DNA from 3 places in the Aliivibrio friggae genome. Region 3 is predicted to be linked to each of the others. Evidence: predicted binding sites of a transcription regulator. Region 3 holds the regulator's gene; each other region holds the start of a gene.
What was found. Region 3 encodes CRP, which controls carbon source genes, mostly activating them, when cyclic AMP is high. Its sites were predicted from a motif close to TGTGANNNNNNTCACA; they were not measured.
Positions count from the first base shown of each region.

Region 1: the regulator CRP is predicted to act here: its motif matches at 634-649, upstream of udp (uridine phosphorylase).
Region 2: the regulator CRP is predicted to act here: its motif matches at 965-980, upstream of gltB (glutamate synthase large subunit).

Region 1 is NZ_CM170648.1:1,745,999-1,752,284, reverse strand. It holds gene AC2INI_RS08185 (VCBS domain-containing protein) at 1-320, opposite strand, end outside; gene udp (uridine phosphorylase) at 741-1,499, shown strand; gene AC2INI_RS08175 (DUF1887 family protein) at 1,637-2,788, opposite strand; gene AC2INI_RS08170 (DUF2947 domain-containing protein) at 3,021-3,494, shown strand; gene AC2INI_RS08165 (hypothetical protein) at 3,577-3,879, opposite strand; gene AC2INI_RS08160 (Hsp70 family protein) at 4,018-6,286, opposite strand, start outside.
Region 2 is NZ_CM170648.1:2,402,483-2,408,768, forward strand. It holds gene mnmL (tRNA modification radical SAM protein MnmL/YtqA) at 1-586, opposite strand, end outside; gene gltB (glutamate synthase large subunit) at 1,156-5,703, shown strand; gene AC2INI_RS11190 (glutamate synthase subunit beta) at 5,703-6,286, shown strand, end outside.
Region 3 is NZ_CM170648.1:2,601,591-2,607,876, reverse strand. It holds gene AC2INI_RS12020 (aspartate aminotransferase family protein) at 1-920, shown strand, start outside; gene astA (arginine N-succinyltransferase) at 1,072-2,088, shown strand; gene astD (succinylglutamate-semialdehyde dehydrogenase) at 2,101-3,558, shown strand; gene AC2INI_RS12005 (2-oxoadipate dioxygenase/decarboxylase family protein) at 3,571-4,365, shown strand; gene crp (cAMP-activated global transcriptional regulator CRP) at 4,435-5,067, opposite strand; gene AC2INI_RS11995 (OsmC family protein) at 5,313-5,714, shown strand; gene hslU (ATP-dependent protease ATPase subunit HslU) at 5,801-6,286, opposite strand, start outside.

The DNA.
Region 1 (6,286 bases), 860 kb from region 3:
GGTTGAATATTACTCATTTTGTTTTCAACAATAGGAGCTAGAGGTGAAATGAGTGACTCATTATGATGAGAATTCGACACATCTAATGTACCGCTTTCTATATTTGAGTCTTTTTCTTCAATATTGTCTTCTGATGTAAGAGTTTGAGACAAAGAAAAACTGGGTAAAATTAACATTAATTGAGGATATAGAGAGAGTCTCTTTGCTAAATAGGTTTGGTTTTTATTTTTTTTATGTTTAAGCGGTGACTTTTCTTTTTTCGAATTTAAAAGTGATTCAGCTTTATTATTTGAGTTATTTTTCTCTGACTGCTTATTCATCCGTGACCTCAATATACAATATATAACTTATTATAAGTTAAGGATATGAGAGGGAAAAAAGCCAATCCTAAGGTTTTTAATTATTAAAAAAGTGATATTGAGAGAGGTAAATTAATTTTGTTGTTCGTATTTCGTTTTTTCTAGAACATCTGTGAGTTCAAATATTGAGCATGTAATTATACTTATTGAGTTTGAAATTATTGTAAGGCTCTGTCAGTAGAGTTAATCTTGAGTATAAGTTAATCGATAATCTTTATTTTTTGTGATGCCAATCGGTTTTCTTTGCAAGAGTGTAGCTTATCAACATTCCTTTCGGGATCTTAATCACACTAATGCAAAGGTCGTTTGGGTAAAGTAACTTCATCGAATCAAATATAACTAATTAAATTAACGCGACCCTACAATCGCAAGGAGTTAACCATGACAGCAGCAGTATTCCATTTAGGCGTAACACAGGCAGATCTTCAAGGTGCAGAAATGGCGATCATTCCTGGTGATCCAGCACGTGTTCAAAAAATCGCAGAGCAAATGGAAAACCCTAAATTTCTAGCAAGCCACCGTGAATACACAGTGTACCTAGCTGAGCTAGATGGCAAGAAAATTGTAGTATGTTCAACGGGTATTGGTGGTCCATCGACTTCTATTGCTGTTGAAGAGCTAGCGCAATTGGGTGTTCGTACTTTCCTACGTGTAGGTACAACAGGCGCAATTCAACCGCATGTAAATGTAGGTGACATGATTGTGACTACTGGTTCTGTTCGTTTAGATGGTGCAAGTCTTCACTTTGCTCCAATGGAATTCCCTGCAGTTGCTGACTTTGATGTTGCAACAGCAATGCGTAAAGCGGTTGTTGACCAAGGTGCAACCGTTCACACAGGTGTTACAGCATCAAGTGATACTTTCTATCCAGGTCAAGAACGTTACGATACGTTCTCAGGTCGTGTTGTTAAGCGTTTCCAAGGTTCTATGCAAGAGTGGCAAGACATGGGCGTACTGAACTTTGAAATGGAATCAGCAACATTATTAACAATGTGTGCAAGCTCTGGTTTACGTGCGGGTTGTGTTGCGGGCGTAATTATCAACCGTACTCAAAAAGAGACACCTGATCACGCGACATTAAAAGAAACTGAAGCACGTTCAATCAAGGTTGTTATTGAAGCTGCTCGTAATCTTCTATAGTAGAAGAACATAAAAAGATATTAAGATGCCGTTGGTTCAAATGAATCAGCGGCATTTTTGTATCGAGAGTACACGGCAGAAAATAAAAAAGACCAAATCATCGGTCTTTTTATTGTTAAATTAGTTTAGCTCAATGATTAATGACCACCAGCGGCTAAGAACCAATTTAGAAGATGCTTTTTAAGATCGCCCAATTCATCAGGGCCAATAATAGCTAAGCCTAAATCTTGTGCTCGCATAATGTCGTTATTACGTAGAGGGCGGAAGCTTACCAACATGGCTCGTGCTTGTAAGCCACCTAGAAGGTCACGTAACGATTCTAATTTATAGAGAGTGTCATCGCCATCATCTCGCATACCTTTAGTCTTACATTCAATGATATGCAGCTTGTTATTTACTATGCTAACCACATCAAGTTCATTACGAACGTCTTTCGTTCCAATTTCACGATGAACTTGAACATTCAATGAATGGTCTTGAAGTGTAGGTAAATATTGTTGAATATCAACGACCGTATTATGAACCAAAATTTCTAACCACTCACCGTTAGCTAAGCGTCGTGCTTCTTCACAGTCGAAAGTTAATGTGCCGTTTTCGTAGGTAGCTAATCCTGTTTCAACAAGATCAGTTAGCAACATATTTAGTTCTTTGTAGCTTTGTTGTTTTTCAGTTACTTCTACATCTAAACGTTGTTCTTTACGACAAGTCGTCGCTAAGTAGTTTAATGTAGCAAGGCCTGGGCCTAATTCTAGTGCATTACTTGCCCAACGCTGGCAAAGTTCACGCAGACGTTTATCAATGCTTTCTGGAAGCTCAGATTCAGAGAACTCACAACGCGCACCAAAGATAGCGAGGTAATCACTTAAACGGATATTATCTGCTACATGCTTTTGTTTTCTGCCGTCAGGATAAAGCCAACATAATTTATCGCTGAATGGTTCGACAACAAAAATTGGCCAATGATATGAACGAAACACTTCATAGGCAGAAAGAAGACGGTGTCGAAGCCCACAACTTGCATTTAGCTTTATATCACTAAAGTGTAGCTTCATTTCAGCAGCTAGCGCTTGTAAAGACTCTTTGATTAAATGGGTATCTACGATATTTGGAATTTCATAGAAGTCAGAGGTGATCCCTTTATATTGAAGTATGCTTTCTAAACGATGAAACATGTCTTTTTGTGTTTCGTCGCCAATGAAAATCATATGCTCGCCTTTTACGGAGAGATCAAGAAGGGGAGTTACAAGACGGACGGGGTCTTGATCTAATATGCCAACATGCGTGATCATGAAATAATCCTTGTAATGGTGATTACACATAAACGAAGCAGAAGGCATGTGTAACCGAATAATTATAATTTTAATGAATACTAATTTATAGAATCAGTATAGCTTTGTTATTCAATACTATTGTAATGAGGGGCTTAATGATAAAAATCAACCCACTGTTAAATATTCTTATTTGGGCTTAATAAAAAAAGACGATAGAATAGGTGTACATGTCTTAAATACAGAATGAACTATGAGCTATTTACCTTTAGATGAATACAACCGCAAATGGATTTTCACTCATCAATCAATGCCAGTTGATGATGCATTACTACCATTAATTAAGCCATTCACTCAAGCAAAATCTGCTCAGGTTTGGAATGACTTTATCAGTGCGAATAGTCCAACCGCAGATCATTTTGGTTCAAAAGAATGGCCAATGAAAAAAAGCTCATGGAGTAATGAAATTGATTGGCAGCACCGTTGGGATAGTGACAACGAAGCATTACCAGAAGAAGTATTAGAGTTCATTGATTGGGCTGATGATGTGACGGTATATTTTTGTTATGAAAAATATAACCTGATTGAAACTTCTTGGGGAACGTTTAAGCAAACATGGAAAAACTTCTTATTTTATGATGATTTACCAATTCTTATCGGTAAAAAGAAATCACAAGCTTTATGGTTTAATTCAAAAGGCAAAGTGAAACTAGGCTCAAGAAGTTAACTTAGGTCGTTATAAAACATTCAAATGAAGAAAGGCTCACAGTCATTGACTATGAGCCTTTTTGTTTGATTAATGAAATAGTTTAAGAATGAGTTCTTGAAAGAACATACTCAGGAGCGTGTATTTCAAGATAATGTGAAAAACTATCTAGTTCAGTTTTTAAATCTTCAGTGCTTGCTCTATTTAAATGGATGATGAAACGTTGAAACTCATTGATATCCAATATCTGTTTATTATACATAATCCATTCAATAACCAACTCTTGAGGGGCGGGGATAATTCCACTGAACCTCTTAGCCGCATTGCGTAATTCTCGAGTACCGAAGCGAGACCAACCAACAAAATAAAGTAACACCATAGTCGCTAAAATAACGATATGGATCATTCAGGTTACCTTCAAATTGTGATGAATTTAGTATACTTAATTCATCACAATTTTGAAGGAAATTTTAGTTTGTTTGCGTAGCTTTGACAAAAATGACGCAAAAAAGACTCTTTGTCTTATTTTTGTCATTGGTTAAAGCTAATTAATTAGACGTAATCCTGCAGGTAAGGCATCACCAAATAAACGTTTAGAATCGGCTTCTGTTAGCGCTTGTTGACTAGATACTAATTCTATCCAGCTTTGTGGAGAGCGACTCTTCTTCAGTTTATCAATGATACTTTGACGTAGCTTATCAGAGACATCTAAAGTTCTATCACCGGTTAATCGTGCCATCATAACAGCGGCAAAACCTGCCATTGGTTGTGCTTTCCAATCTTGTTCTAGCAGTGTAGGTAGCCACTGAGCAATTTGGCTTGCCGGAATAAGGTTATGCTGACTTCCATAAAATGGAGAACGAGAACAAATACGACCCAATGCCCACCAATGTACCTGCGCTTGATTGCCATTTTTAGCATGACCTAACACCCACGTTGAAATTAATGTTTTATCTTCAACATCTAGATGTTCTAGAGCTGCAGCTAAGCGAACCATCGCCTCATAGCTTTTGTTTGTCGCATCTTCTAGTGTTTTAGGGTTACGTAAAGAACCTGGATGCAAATATTTAGCAATATCTGCCAAAATGGTTTCTTGTTGCTCTTGGCTTAAACCACCAGAGATACGACGCCAGAATGTCCACCAATCATTCCAAGATTGCTTTGATTCAAACTGAATACCTTGTTGATAGGTTTCCCATGCTTGGCTAATTTTCCATTCGTCAGCAGGGTATCCAAAACCAGGGCGTAGTGCAAAACCGGTCATTTTTAACCAGTTTTGTTCATGTTTATCAGAGCGACGACGACGTTTTTTACTGTCTAGTAATGCGGTTGCTAGTTCCCGAGAGGTAATTAAATCCCATGATTCACGTTTACCTATCAGCTTCTCTATGTTTTTAGAAAAGGCTTTAATCGCATTAGGATTTAGCTTACTACCGCCATAGGCTTCTTTTATGTTTGCAATTGCATTTGGAAGGCGAGGGGGAAGGCTAATCTGGTCTGCAAGGTTAGCTCCTTTATTCGAAGCTTGGTTACGTACTTCAAATTCTACTAACCAACGTTGCGAATCATCCTCAACAGAAACACATTCAATCTTAATGGTGCCGACTTCAGTAAATTGACAAGCTAAGGTTACTTCAACGCGATCTTTTTGGTTGGCGTGTAATTCTTCTTTTGATTTACTTGATTCAAGTGTTACGACATAAGGCGGTAAGCTAACAAAACTTGGATCGGCTAACTCAGTGATCATGCCCGAGGTAGCAAGTTGGTCTTTTGTCGTTGAGAGTAGGTTGAATCGAACTGGCTCACCTAAAGTTAACGAAAAACGGCGGCTCGTCATACGAATTTCTTCACCTTCGTCGCTGCCTTTTGCCAATAAACATAAACCTTGTGGTTGTTTATTTTTCTCTTCTAACTGTAAATAGAATGAACGCGCAGAGCCACCGCCAATTTTTAATTGTGCACCATGGCGTGCTTTACCATAAGCTACGGCACCATAAGCAACAGCTAAATCTGGATGAGGGTTAGATAATTGAGTGACAGTGTCACCTTTCCAGTTATTCATTAATTCAAGTGAACGTTCAGCAAGGAGAGGGCTGTTAAATACGCCACCGTTTAATAATAGGCCAACAGGAATAGCACGATCTTGATGAGCAGCTAAATCACTATCATCCCAACCTAATGCTTTTGCTGAGACTTCTTTATGATTATCTAAAAATTGCGCAAGATGTTTACTGATCGCAGGATCAGAAGCGTAAGGTAAGCCAAACTCAACAACAGCGGCTTGACGTTGATTTGGGCGCTCATTAAAGTCAGTCAGTGGTAAGAACCCATCAAGCGCAATTTGATGAACTTCTTCTTTAGTTAACTCAACTTTACGACTGCCACCTAATAATTTAGAGCCAGACCCTAATAGAGTGATATGGCCAGATTCTGGTGCATTAGCTGACAGTAAACGTTCTTTGGTTTTACGCGTTTGTTGAATAAGTTTAGTTAACGCGGCTGCCGTCATTTTCTTACCGCTGTCTAAGCGTTGTTCAGCCAAATGCGCTAAGGCTAAATCGATGTTGTCACCGCCTAACATTAGGTGATCACCAACGCCAATACGGTCAAGTGCCAATTCGTCTTTATTAAAACGCGCTTGGATTAAACTTAAATCGGTAGTGCCGCCGCCTACATCGCACACCACCATTAATGGTATGTTCTTTAGAATGTCTTTTGCAGTGTCTTGATGATGGTGATACCAGTCATAACAAACGGCTTGTGGTTCTTCCAATAGAATGATCTTATCAAGACCTGCCAGTTTTGCGGCTTGT
Region 2 (6,286 bases), 200 kb from region 3:
AGTCTTCCTCGGTATCGCCGGGTAAACCAATAATTAAGTGCGTACACACCTTAATCCCAAGCGCTCTTGCTTTACGAGTAATCGCATCATAACAAGCAAAGTCATGACCTCGATTAATACGTTTTAGGGTTTTATCATTGGCCGTTTGCAACCCAAGCTCTAGCCAAACTTCATAACCATCATCAACATAGCCCTTCAATAAGTCTAATACGGCATCAGGCACACAATCAGGACGAGTTCCAACGCATAGCCCTACAATATTTGCAGATTTAAGCGCTTCTTCGTACATGTTTTTAAGAACTTGAACTTCAGCAAAGGTATTCGTATAAGCCTGAAAATAAGCAAGGTACTTTTTAGCACGCTGCACTTCTCCTGCTCTATCTACCAACTGATCATGAATCGATTTGAACTGCTCTTGTTCATCAGAAAATGAAGCTACATTACAAAAGGTACACCCACCCTTTCCTATCGTTCCATCCCTGTTTGGACAACTGAATCCACCGTGAAGGGTCAGCTTATGTACTTTTTCACCATAACGGCGCTGTAAATCCTGTCCAAATGTATTTGCTAGTTCATGAAGTTGCATCGCGATAACCAATTAAGTAAATCAAACACTTAGTTCACAAATAAAAAGAAGTCTCAATTCTATTTGTGAAAGTTGCTAACTCGTTTGTAAAAAAAGACCGTAAATAATAGCGAAAACCGTCACTCGCAATTGTAATTTATATCAATAAAAGACGCATAAAGTGGCGGTTAAATGCGAAAAAAGCCGAATTATTATAAATACTTATTCATTTTGAGTAAAAAAAGTGAAAATTACGTGCAACTTTCGTTGGTATTTAATATGACAAAAATGTAGGATAGTTACATCGTAAAATAGTTTAATTTGCCATCAACATGAATGTTGTGGTGTTTCGATAGTGATATCTACCCTCAGACAACAAATACAACGGATAAAAATGTATTTGATAGATATCACAATGGATTGGGTTCGTTTGCACGTCATATTAAGTGATGCCAGCAAGCGCCAGAATGGATTCAAACTTGCTACCTCTTGAGACTAACTCACAGCAAGTTCGATTAAAATTTAGCAAAGGACTAGACAGAAACTTACGTAGAGAAGTTGTGTCTGCATAATACTGGAAGGATGTATCTATGGTAGATAGAGAGCAGAATACACAAGGCATGTATACTCCCGAGTTGGAGCATGATGCGTGTGGTATCGGTTTTGTCGCTCACCTCAAAAACCGTAAATCTCATGATGTGGTTACTCAAGCGCTTGATATGCTTGCTCGTATGGAACACCGTGGTGGTCAAGGCTGTGATCCATGCAGTGGTGACGGCGCGGGTATTCTTTTACAAAAGCCTCATGAGTTTTTATTAGAAGAAGCCGTAAAACTTGGTATTAAACTGCCATCTTTTGAGAAATACGGTGTTGGTGTTGTCTTATTCCCTAAAGATGAGCATAAACGTCAACAATGTAGAGATATTTTAGAGCGCAATGCTCAACGTCTTGATTTAGAAATCATTGGCTATCGCGTTCTTCCTGTCGATAATTCAATGCTAGGCGACGATCCACTAAGTACAGAGCCTCAATTTGAGCATGTATTTATTTCTGGTGGCCCATCAATTACCCCAGAAGAGCTTGAACGTAAATTGTATGTTCTACGTAACTACACCGTTCGAGTCTGTTTGGAAAGTATTTCTAATATTGGTGATGATTTCTACATCAACTCTCTATCGTACAAAACACTTGTTTATAAAGGCCAATTAACGACTGAGCAAGTTCCACAGTACTTCCTAGACTTACAAAATCCAACGATGGTGACGGCATTAGCGCTGGTTCACTCTCGTTTCTCTACGAATACTTTCCCTCGCTGGCGTCTAGCTCAACCATTCCGTTACATTGCCCATAATGGTGAGATCAACACAGTTCGTGGTAACTTGAACTGGATGAAAGCCCGTGAAGCGATTATAGAGTCTGATCTATTTAGCCAACAAGAAATGGATATGCTACTTCCGATTTGTCAGGAAGGCAGCTCAGATTCATCGAACTTTGATATGGCGCTAGAACTGCTTGTTCTGTCTGGCCGTAGCTTGCCACACGCATTAATGATGATGATCCCTGAAGCGTGGCAAGAAAATAAAAACATGGACCCTACCCGTCGCGCGTTCTATCAATACCACGCGAACGTAATGGAACCTTGGGATGGCCCTGCGTCTGTTTGTTTCACTGATGGTGTTCAAGTAGGTGCAACACTTGACCGTAATGGTCTGCGTCCTTCTCGTTATACCGTGACAAAAGATGACTTCCTTGTGATGGCATCTGAATCTGGTGTTGTAAAAATAGCACCAGAAAACATTGAATTCCGTGGTCGTCTACAGCCAGGTCGTATCTTTGTTGCTGACTTAGAACAAGGCCGCATTATTTCTGATGAAGAAGTAAAAGATGGTATTGCGAAATCACAACCTTATGAAAAATGGGTTGAAGAGAACCTTCTAAGCTTAAATAAACTGCCTGAAGCGACAAACCAATTCAGCCAGCCTTCTCCTGAGCGCCTACTCAATCGTCAACAAGCGTTTGGTGTTACCTCTGAAGAAGTGAATGAGATCATCCTACCATTAGCGAAAACGGCTTATGAGCCACTAACAGCAATGGGTGCCGATTGGCCACTAGCGATCCTTTCTCATCAATCTCAGCATTTATCTAACTATTTTAAGCAGTTGTTTGCCCAAGTAACTAACCCACCGATCGACCCGATCCGTGAGCGTATGGTTATGTCGCTAAACACCTACTTAGGTAAAGACCAAAACTTACTTGCTGAAACGCCTGAGCACTGTCAGAAAGTCGAACTTGAATCACCGGTTCTTTCTAACTCTGAACTAGAAAAACTGCGTGCTATTGATAACGAACATCTACAAGCAAAAACACTAGATATCGTTTTCCAAGCCAATGAAGATTCAGGAAAGCTTGAGCGTGCACTTAAACGTATCTGTCAGTATGCTGAAGATGCCGTCGTTGATGGTTACTCTATCATTCTACTAACAGACCGCGCTGTAAACTCAAACCACGCTGCTATCCCTGCAATGCTTGCGGTTGGTGCGGTTCATCATCACCTAATCCGTAAAGGGTTACGTGCTAAGTGTGACATCGTGATTGAAACGGGCGATGCTCGTGAAACTCATCACTTTGCAACCTTGGTTGGCTATGGCGCAAATGCGGTTAACCCATACCTAGTGATTGAAACTATTGTTGAACTTCAACGTGTTAAAAAGCTAGACCCGACGGTACATCCAAAAGTATTGTTTGATAACTACCGTAAAGGGGTTAATGGCGGCCTACTTAAGATTTTCTCTAAGATGGGCATTTCAACACTACAGTCATACCATGGCGCTCAAATCTTTGAAGCACTTGGTATCAGTAAATCAGTGGTTGATAAGTACTTCACAGGGACAGTTTCTCGTATCCAAGGTCTAACGATTGATGATATCGCAAAAGAAGTGTTAATCCGTCACCGTGTTGGCTATCCAACTCGTGAAATCCCAGTTCAAGTACTTGATGTGGGTGGCGTATATCAGTGGAAACAACGTGGTGAGAAGCACCTGTTTAACCCTGAGACAATTTCACTGCTTCAAGAGTCAACTCGTAATAAAGATTACGGGCAATTTAAGAAATACGCGAAGGCGGTTGATGATCAAGGTGATGATGCAGCAACATTACGTAGCCAATTAGATTTCATCAAAAATCCAGCAGGATCTATTCCTTTAGAAGAAGTAGAGCCAATTGAGAATATTCTAAAACGCTTTGCCACTGGTGCAATGTCGTTTGGTTCTATCTCACACGAAGCTCACTCAACACTTGCTGTTGCAATGAACCGTATCGGCGCTAAATCTAACTCAGGCGAAGGTGGTGAAGACCCGATTCGTTTTGAGAAAAAAGACAACGGTGACTGGGAACGTTCAGCAATCAAACAAGTGGCTTCTGGTCGTTTTGGTGTAACGTCTTACTACCTAACTAACGCTGATGAGCTACAAATTAAGATGGCTCAAGGTGCAAAACCTGGCGAAGGTGGTCAACTACCTGGTGATAAAGTCGATGATTGGATCGGTGCGACACGTCACTCAACTCCTGGAGTTGGTCTGATTTCACCACCGCCACACCATGATATTTATTCAATCGAAGATTTAGCACAACTTATTTACGATCTGAAAAACGCCAACCGTAAAGGTCGCGTTAACGTTAAGTTAGTATCTGAGGCGGGTGTTGGTACTATCGCCTCTGGTGTAGCCAAAGCAAAAGCAGACGTCGTTCTTATCGCTGGTTTTGATGGTGGTACGGGTGCATCGCCAATGTCATCTATCCGTCATACAGGCCTTCCGTGGGAACTTGGTCTAGCAGAAACACACCAAACACTACTGAAAAATGGGTTACGTAACCGTATCGTTGTTCAGTCTGATGGCCAAATGAAAACACCTCGAGATCTTGCAGTAGCAACGCTTCTTGGTGCTGAAGAATGGGGCGTAGCAACCGCAGCTCTGGTTGTTGAAGGTTGTATAATGATGCGTAAGTGTCATAAGAATACTTGCCCTGTTGGTATCGCAACACAAAATAAAACCTTGCGTGAGCGCTTTGACGGCCGCGTAGAAGACGTAGTTACGTTCTTCCAATACATGGCTGAAGGTCTACGAGAAGTGATGGCTGAACTTGGTTTCCGCTCTATCGATGAAATGGTTGGTCAATCTCATAAACTGAAAGTTCGTGATGATATCGGCCATTGGAAATACAAAAACTTAGATTTAACTCCAGTACTCCATGTTGAACAACCTCGTGCTGAAGATGGAATTTATAACCAAATTCAACAACAGCATAATCTTGAAGATGTTCTGGATCGCAAGCTTATCCAAGCTGCTATTCCTGCTCTAGAGAAAGGTGAAGCCGTTACTGCTGAGTTCGATATCCTAAATACCGACCGAAGTGTAGGTACTATGCTGTCGAATGAGATATCAAAAGTGTATAAAGACCAAGGCTTAGCACAACCGATGAACGTGAAGTTCAATGGCTCTGCTGGTCAAAGTTTAGGTGCATTCCTTGCAAAAGGCGTGAAGTTTGAAGTCGAGGGCGATGCGAATGACTATTGGGGTAAAGGTTTATCTGGCGGTACGCTAGTGCTTTATCCAAACGCAAAATCAACGATTGTCGCTGAAGATAACATTATTGTCGGTAATGTTTGTTTCTACGGCGCAACTTCTGGTGAGTCGTATATTCGTGGTATGGCTGGTGAGCGCTTCTGTGTACGTAACTCAGGTGCAAAAGTCGTTGTAGAAGGGGTTGGTGATCACGGTTGTGAATACATGACTGGTGGTGTTGCACTAATCCTTGGCTCTACAGGTCGTAACTTTGCGGCAGGTATGAGTGGTGGTGTTGCCTATGTTTGGGATAAGTCTGGTGATTTTGAATCGAAACTCAATTCTGAACTTGTTGACCTAGACCCTATTGAACAAGAAGATAAAGATCTTCTATTAGAAATGCTAACTAAGCATGTTGAATTCACAGGAAGTGAAGTTGCTCAGTCTTTCCTAGATAACTTTGAAGCAAACTTGGCCTCTCTGGCTAAAGTGATGCCGCGTGATTACAAAGCGGTTCTTCAAAAGCGTAAAGCTGAAGCACAACAGGCACAAACGGAAGAAGTGGAGGCAGTATAATGGGTAAGCCTACTGGATTTTTAGAACATGGTCGTGAGCTACCAAAGAAACTCGACCCAACAGTTCGAATTCAAGACAATAAAGAATTTGTATTGAATGATGAATTTGCTGACAAGATTGGTACACAAGCATCTCGTTGTATGGATTGTGGCGTGCCGTTTTGTCACAACGGTTGCCCTATTGGTAACATCATTCCTGAGTTTAATGATGCGGTATATCGTGATAGCTGGGAAGAAGCGTGGAAGATCTTAAGTTCAACCAATAACTTCCCAGAGTTCACAGGCCGAGTGTGTCCTGCTCCTTGTGAAAGTGCCTGTGTTCTTGGTATTAACCAAGACCCAATCACTATCTGTAATATCGAAAAAACGATTGTAGAAACCGCGTACCGTGAAGGGTACGCGCAGCCTAAAAAACCTCGTTCTCGTACAGGTAAAACAGTTGCTATTATCGGTTCAGGTCCTGCAGGTTTAGCCGCAGCAGAACAACTAAACAGTGCAGGCCACTCTGTAACTGTATACGAACGCGATGAAAAAGTCGGTGGTCTACTACGCTTTGGTATCCCTGACTTCAAGTTAGGCATGGA
Region 3 (6,286 bases):
AAAAAGTATTTTTTGCGAATTCTGGTGCAGAAGCGAACGAAGCAGCATTGAAATTAGCTCGACGCTGGGCAGTTGATGTTCATGGTGCAGAGAAAAGTGAAATCATCGCATTTAAACAAGGCTTTCACGGTCGAACTTTCTTTACAGTAACGGTTGGTGGTCAAGCCGCTTATTCTGATGGTTTTGGGCCTAAACCAGGTGATATTTCTCACCTTGAATACAATAATCTTGCAGAACTAGAAGCGCACATGTCAGAAAAGACTTGTGCAATTATGATGGAACCATTGCAAGGTGAAGGTGGACTGATCTCACCTACATCAGAATTTGTAGAAGGTGTAAGAGCCCTGTGTGATAAATACAACGCGCTGCTTATTTTTGATGAAGTACAAACCGGTAATGGTCGTACTGGTGACTTTTATGCTTATCAAGGTCTAGGTGTTACCCCTGATATTTTAAGTACAGCAAAATCGTTAGGTGGTGGTTTCCCTATTGGTGCCATGTTAACAACGACAGAGTTGGCTCAACATTTAAAAGTGGGCACTCACGGTTCAACCTATGGTGGTAACCCATTAGCGTGTGCAGTGGCTGAAGCTGTGATTGAAGAAGTATCCAAACCAGAAACATTGGCTGGCGTAAAAGAGCGTGAGCAATGGTTCCGCGATGGATTAGAAGCGTTAAATGTAAAATACGATATGTTCGCAGAGATCCGTGGCAAAGGTTTACTACTTGGCGCAGCATTAAATGAAGCATGGCAAGGTCGTGCTCGTGATGTCCTTGTTGCCGCAGGAGAACAAGGCCTAATGGTACTTGTGGCTGGCGTGAATGTAGTTCGTTTTACACCATCATTAGTGATCACAAAAGAAGACGTTGAGCTTGGTTTTACTCGTTTAGATAAGGCACTTGCGTCATTAAATAAATAGATTCATATAGGGATTTGGGCAACTCCGGAGTTTGGGTTGCCCTCTTTTTATTTAGATTTAAAACCTAGGTGTTCATTCCAATAGATAGCCTTGAAGTTTTATCTATTGGACTTAGCACAGTCTATGAAACATCGCATCGGAGGGAATATTGATGCTTGTTATTCGTCCTATCACTCAGGAAGATTATCCTGCACTTCATCAGTGTGCCGTAGAATCTGGCCACGGCTTTACCTCACTACCTGTCAATGAAGAGCAATTACGAAATCGAATTGATCACTCTATTGGGAGCTTTGAAAAAGAAGTTCAATCCCCTGGCACGGAAGGTTACCTTATGGTTGGGGAAGATTCGGTCACCGGTGAGGTTACGGGAACGACAGGGATAGAAGCCGCAGTTGGTTTGGATTCACCTTTCTATAATTATCACATCAGTAAAGTGGTTCATTTCTCACGTAAGCTCAATGTTAATAATGTCGTGAAAGTACTGACTTTTGGTAGTAATTATACTGGTAGCACAGAGATCTGTACGCTTTTCTTACGTCCCGAATTTCGTGAAGGTCTTAATGGCCGCTTAATGTCTAAAGCGCGTTTTTTAATGATGGCAGAGCACCCGCACCGTTTCTCAGATACCATTTTTGCTGAAATGCGTGGTGTCTCAGATGAGGAGGGGCAATCTCCTTTTTGGAAATGGCTACAAAAGCACTTTTTTTCGATCGATTTTACCGAAGCTGATTACCTAACGGGGATTGGTTATAAAGGTTTTATTGCGGATCTTATGCCTAAATTACCGATTTATGTCAGCTTATTAAGTAAAGAAGCGCAAGCGGTGATTGGTAAGGTACATGACAATACTAAACCGGCTCTAAGACTATTAGAAAATGAAGGTTTCCGCTGTCGAGGTTATGTCGATATTTTTGATGCAGGGCCGACGGTTGAATGTGATTTGCGCAGCATTGAATCAGTGCGAAATTCATTTAAAGCTAAAGTGATCATCACTGAGCATAACAGCTCGCAGCAGTATTTAATTGCAAATACATCGTTTGAGAATTTCAGAGCAACAGCAACCACCGCCGCTTATGATAAAGCGACCGATACCGTTCATTTAACACAAGAAGCGGCAACGGCATTGCAAGTAGAAGTGGATGATTACGTACGTTTATTAGCTCAATAGAGGACAAAGGATATGACACATTGGATTGCAGGGGATTGGGTTTCAGGTAATGGTGAAACAATACAATCAGTAAGCCCGTACAACAGTGAAGTGGTGTGGGAAGGGAACAGCGCAACCAAAGAACAGGTTGAGTCAGCCGTTGGTGCGGCACGCCATGCCTTTATTGAGTGGAAAAAACAGCCTTTTGAAGCGCGCCAAGTGATCATTGAGCGTTTTGCTGAGTTAGTAAAAGAAAATGCAGATCAAATAGCAGAAGTGATTGCTAAAGAAACCGGTAAACCATTCTGGGAAACCAAAACGGAAGCCGGTGCGATGGTTGGTAAGATCGCCATTTCTATTCGTGCTTATCATGAAAGAACGCCCTATAAAGAGCGAGAAGCCGCAGGAAATAAAATTGTACTTAGACATCGCCCTTTAGGTGTTATGGCTGTCTTTGGGCCGTACAACTTCCCTGGGCACCTTCCTAATGGTCATATTGTTCCAGCACTGCTTGCCGGTAACACAGTCGTGCTAAAACCTTCAGAGCAGACGCCATGGACCAGTGAAGTGATCATGAAATTATGGCAACAAGCAGGCTTGCCAAATGGTGTGATTAACCTAGTACAAGGTGCTCGTGCAACAGGTGAAGCGTTAGCGGGCGCTAAAGGTATTGATGGCCTGTTATTTACCGGTAGTGCGAATACTGGACATATCCTGCATCGTCAATTCTCAGGAGACACAGGAAAAATGCTGGCTCTAGAAATGGGCGGCAATAACCCGATGGTTATTTCAAAAGATTTTGGTGATCAAGAAGCGGCAGTTTACACCATTATTCAATCGGCATTCATTAGTGCGGGTCAACGTTGTACATGTGCTCGTCGCTTATATGTTCCTATTGGAAAAGCAGGCGATGAATTGTTAGTTCGCCTTGTTGAAGTGGCAAAAAGTATCGTTGTTGACCAACCGTTTGCTGATAACGCTCCGTTTATGGGCTCGCAAATATCAGTCGCAGCGGCAGAATTTATTCTAAACGCCCAGAAGAGTTTACAAGACTTGGGTGGCGAGTCTTTACTCGAAGCCAAAAGCTTAGGTCATGCCTTCGTTTCACCCGGTATTATTGATGCGACTAAGGTTGCTGAATTACCAGATGAAGAATACTTTGGACCATTACTGCAAGTGGTGCGTTACGAGACATTAGAAGAAGCCGTAGAGCTTGCTAATGACACTCGTTATGGTTTATCGGCAGGCCTTGTTTCAACGGATGACAGTGAGTGGGAATATTTTGTAGAGCATATTCGTGCAGGTATTGTAAACCGTAACCGTCAACTGACTGGAGCAAGTGGTGACGCGCCATTTGGTGGTCCGGGTGCATCAGGAAACATGAAACCAAGTGCTTATTACGCTGCGGATTATTGTGCATACCCAATGGCATCAATGGAAGGAGATGCGTGTGAAATTCCAGCTCAACTCTCTCCGGGTTTAACTCTATAAGAGGCGATAAACATGAATAATGTAAACTCTTTATTTTCGTCATTGTGGCAAGATTATATTGCGCGCTTATCCCCATCTGCTGGGAAGGTTCATCAATTACTATCTAATAACGATGAACTGATTAACGATCATATTGCGCTACGTACGTTTAATTTACCTAAAGTTGGACTACAGACTCTTGCTGCACCATTTTTAGCAATAGGCTATAAAGCGTGTGAGACTTATGACTTTGAAGCTAAAAAACTGAAAGCGCAGCATTTTGAACACCCAGATCCTAATGCACCACTCGTTTTTATTAGTGAATTATTAGTAGAAGAGCTATCACCTGAAATACAGGACATTATTCATGGCTTGGTTGAACAAGTACCAGCCCACTATTTTGCCACCAGTGATTTTCTTTCTTCCGGTAGGCCTTGGACATTAAGTTTCGAAGACTATCAAGTATTAGCGAAGGAAAGTGAGTACGCTTCTTGGTTAGCGGCTCATGGTTATGGCGCTAATCACTTTACGGTTTACGTTAATCAGCTTGAAGCCTTTGCTGAAGTGGTTGATGTGAACCAACACTTACGTGATGCAGGTTTTGCAATGAACGAAGTGGGTGGTGAAGTGAAAGGCTCTCCTGAGGTTTACTTAGAGCAGTCATCAACAATGGCGGATAAAGTGAAAGTGAATTTTACTGAGGGTGAGTTTGAAATTCCTGGTGGATTTTATGAGTTTGCTAAGCGTTATTCGCTACCTAATGGCAAGATATATACAGGATTTGTCGCTGCATCTGCTGATAAGATTTTTGAAAGCACAGACAGTTAATTCTAAAATTTAGGCATAAAAAAACGCAGCTCAAGGGCTGCGTTTTTATTTGTTTAAGGTAGCGTTAAATTAACGAGTACCGTAAACTACAATTGTTTTACCGTGTGCAGAAATCAAGTTTTGCTCTTCAAGCATCTTCAAGATACGGCCAACAGTTTCACGTGAACAACCTACAATTTGACCGATCTCTTGACGAGTGATCTTAATTTGCATGCCATCTGGGTGAGTCATTGCATCTGGTTGTTTAGCTAGATTCAATAGAGTCTGAGCGATACGGCCTGTAACGTCTAGGAATGCTAAATCACCTACTTTTTGGCTAGTGATTTGTAGACGAGTTGCCATTTGAGCAGAAAGACGCATCAGAATATCTGGGTTTACTTGGATAAGTTGACGGAATTTCTTAAATGAAATCTCAGCAACTTCACAAGGACTTTTTGCACGAACCCATGCTGAACGTTCTTGACCTTCTTCAAACAAGCCAAGCTCACCAATGAAGTCACCTTGGTTAAGGTAAGAAAGGATCATTTCCTTTCCTTCTTCATCTTTAATTAGTACAGCAACAGAACCTTTTACGATGTAGTAAAGAGTCTCAGCTTTTTCACCAGCGTGGATCAAAGTACTTTTTGAAGGATACTTATGAATGTGACAATGAGATAAGAACCACTCTAATGTTGGATCTGTCTGAGGTTTACCTAGAACCATACTTTATACTTCCTCTGCGTTTGCCAAGTAGGCGATGTCCATTTTAAAATAACTGAGCCAAATATCAGTTTGGCCTATACAATATGGTTATCGGAACAAGGCTGCATGTTCGTTGAGATAATTGATAAAATCATACCCTGTTTCGCCGTTGATTTCTTGACTTTGATCGTATGAAATGTGCGACCAAGGGCACAATTTCGTGAAATGGATCACGAGTTTTCCTTTTATATAGTAAAGAGGCTTTTATGAACGCTGAAGTTAAATGGATTGATGGATTTACTTTCTTAGGTCAATCTCAATCTGGTCACTCTGTTGTAATGGATGGTAATGGTGGAGAAAAGGCACCAAGCCCAATGGAATTAGTGCTAATGGCTGCGGGTGGCTGCAGTTCAGTTGATGTTGTTGATGGTTTGAAATCAGCAGATCAAGCAGTCACAGCTTGCATCGCAAAAGTATCAAGTGAGCGCAGAGCAACGGCACCAAAAATATTTACTCATGTAAATATTCACTTCGAAGTATCAGGTCATGATCTTGATAAGGCAGTTGTTGAGAAGGTGACTGCGGATTCATTACAAAAATATTGTTCTGTGTGTCTAATGCTGGGGGAAGGCATTGAAATGACACATTCTTGGGAGATTTTAGCTTAATCGCTATTTTTGATTAAATGACAATCAAGAAAAAGCCTTACTCATTTTATAGAGTAAGGCTTTATTTTTGGTGTGATAATTATTTATTACAGGATAAAGCGGCTTAAATCTTCATCTGCAACTAATTTACCTAAACGCAAAGTGACATAATCTGCATCAACCACAAGGCTTTCACCGTCTTTTTCTGATGCGTCATAAGAGATCTCTTCCATCAGACGCTCCATCACGGTATGCAGACGACGAGCACCAATATTTTCTGTGCTTTCGTTCACTTGGAATGCAGATTCAGCAATACGGCTAATCCCATCTTCAGTAAATTCAACATTCACATTCTCTGTCGCCAATAAAGCAATGTATTGCTCTGTTAACGATGCATTTGGCTCTGTTAGAATACGTTTAAAGTCATTAGCTGTAAGTGCTTCAAGCTCAACTCGGATCGGTAAACGACCTTGTAGTTCTGGGATTAAATCAGATGGTTTTGCCATTTGGAAAGCACCCGATGTGATAAATAGCATGTGGTCTGTTTTTACCATGCCGTGTTTAGTACTTACTGTGCTACCTTCAACTAACGG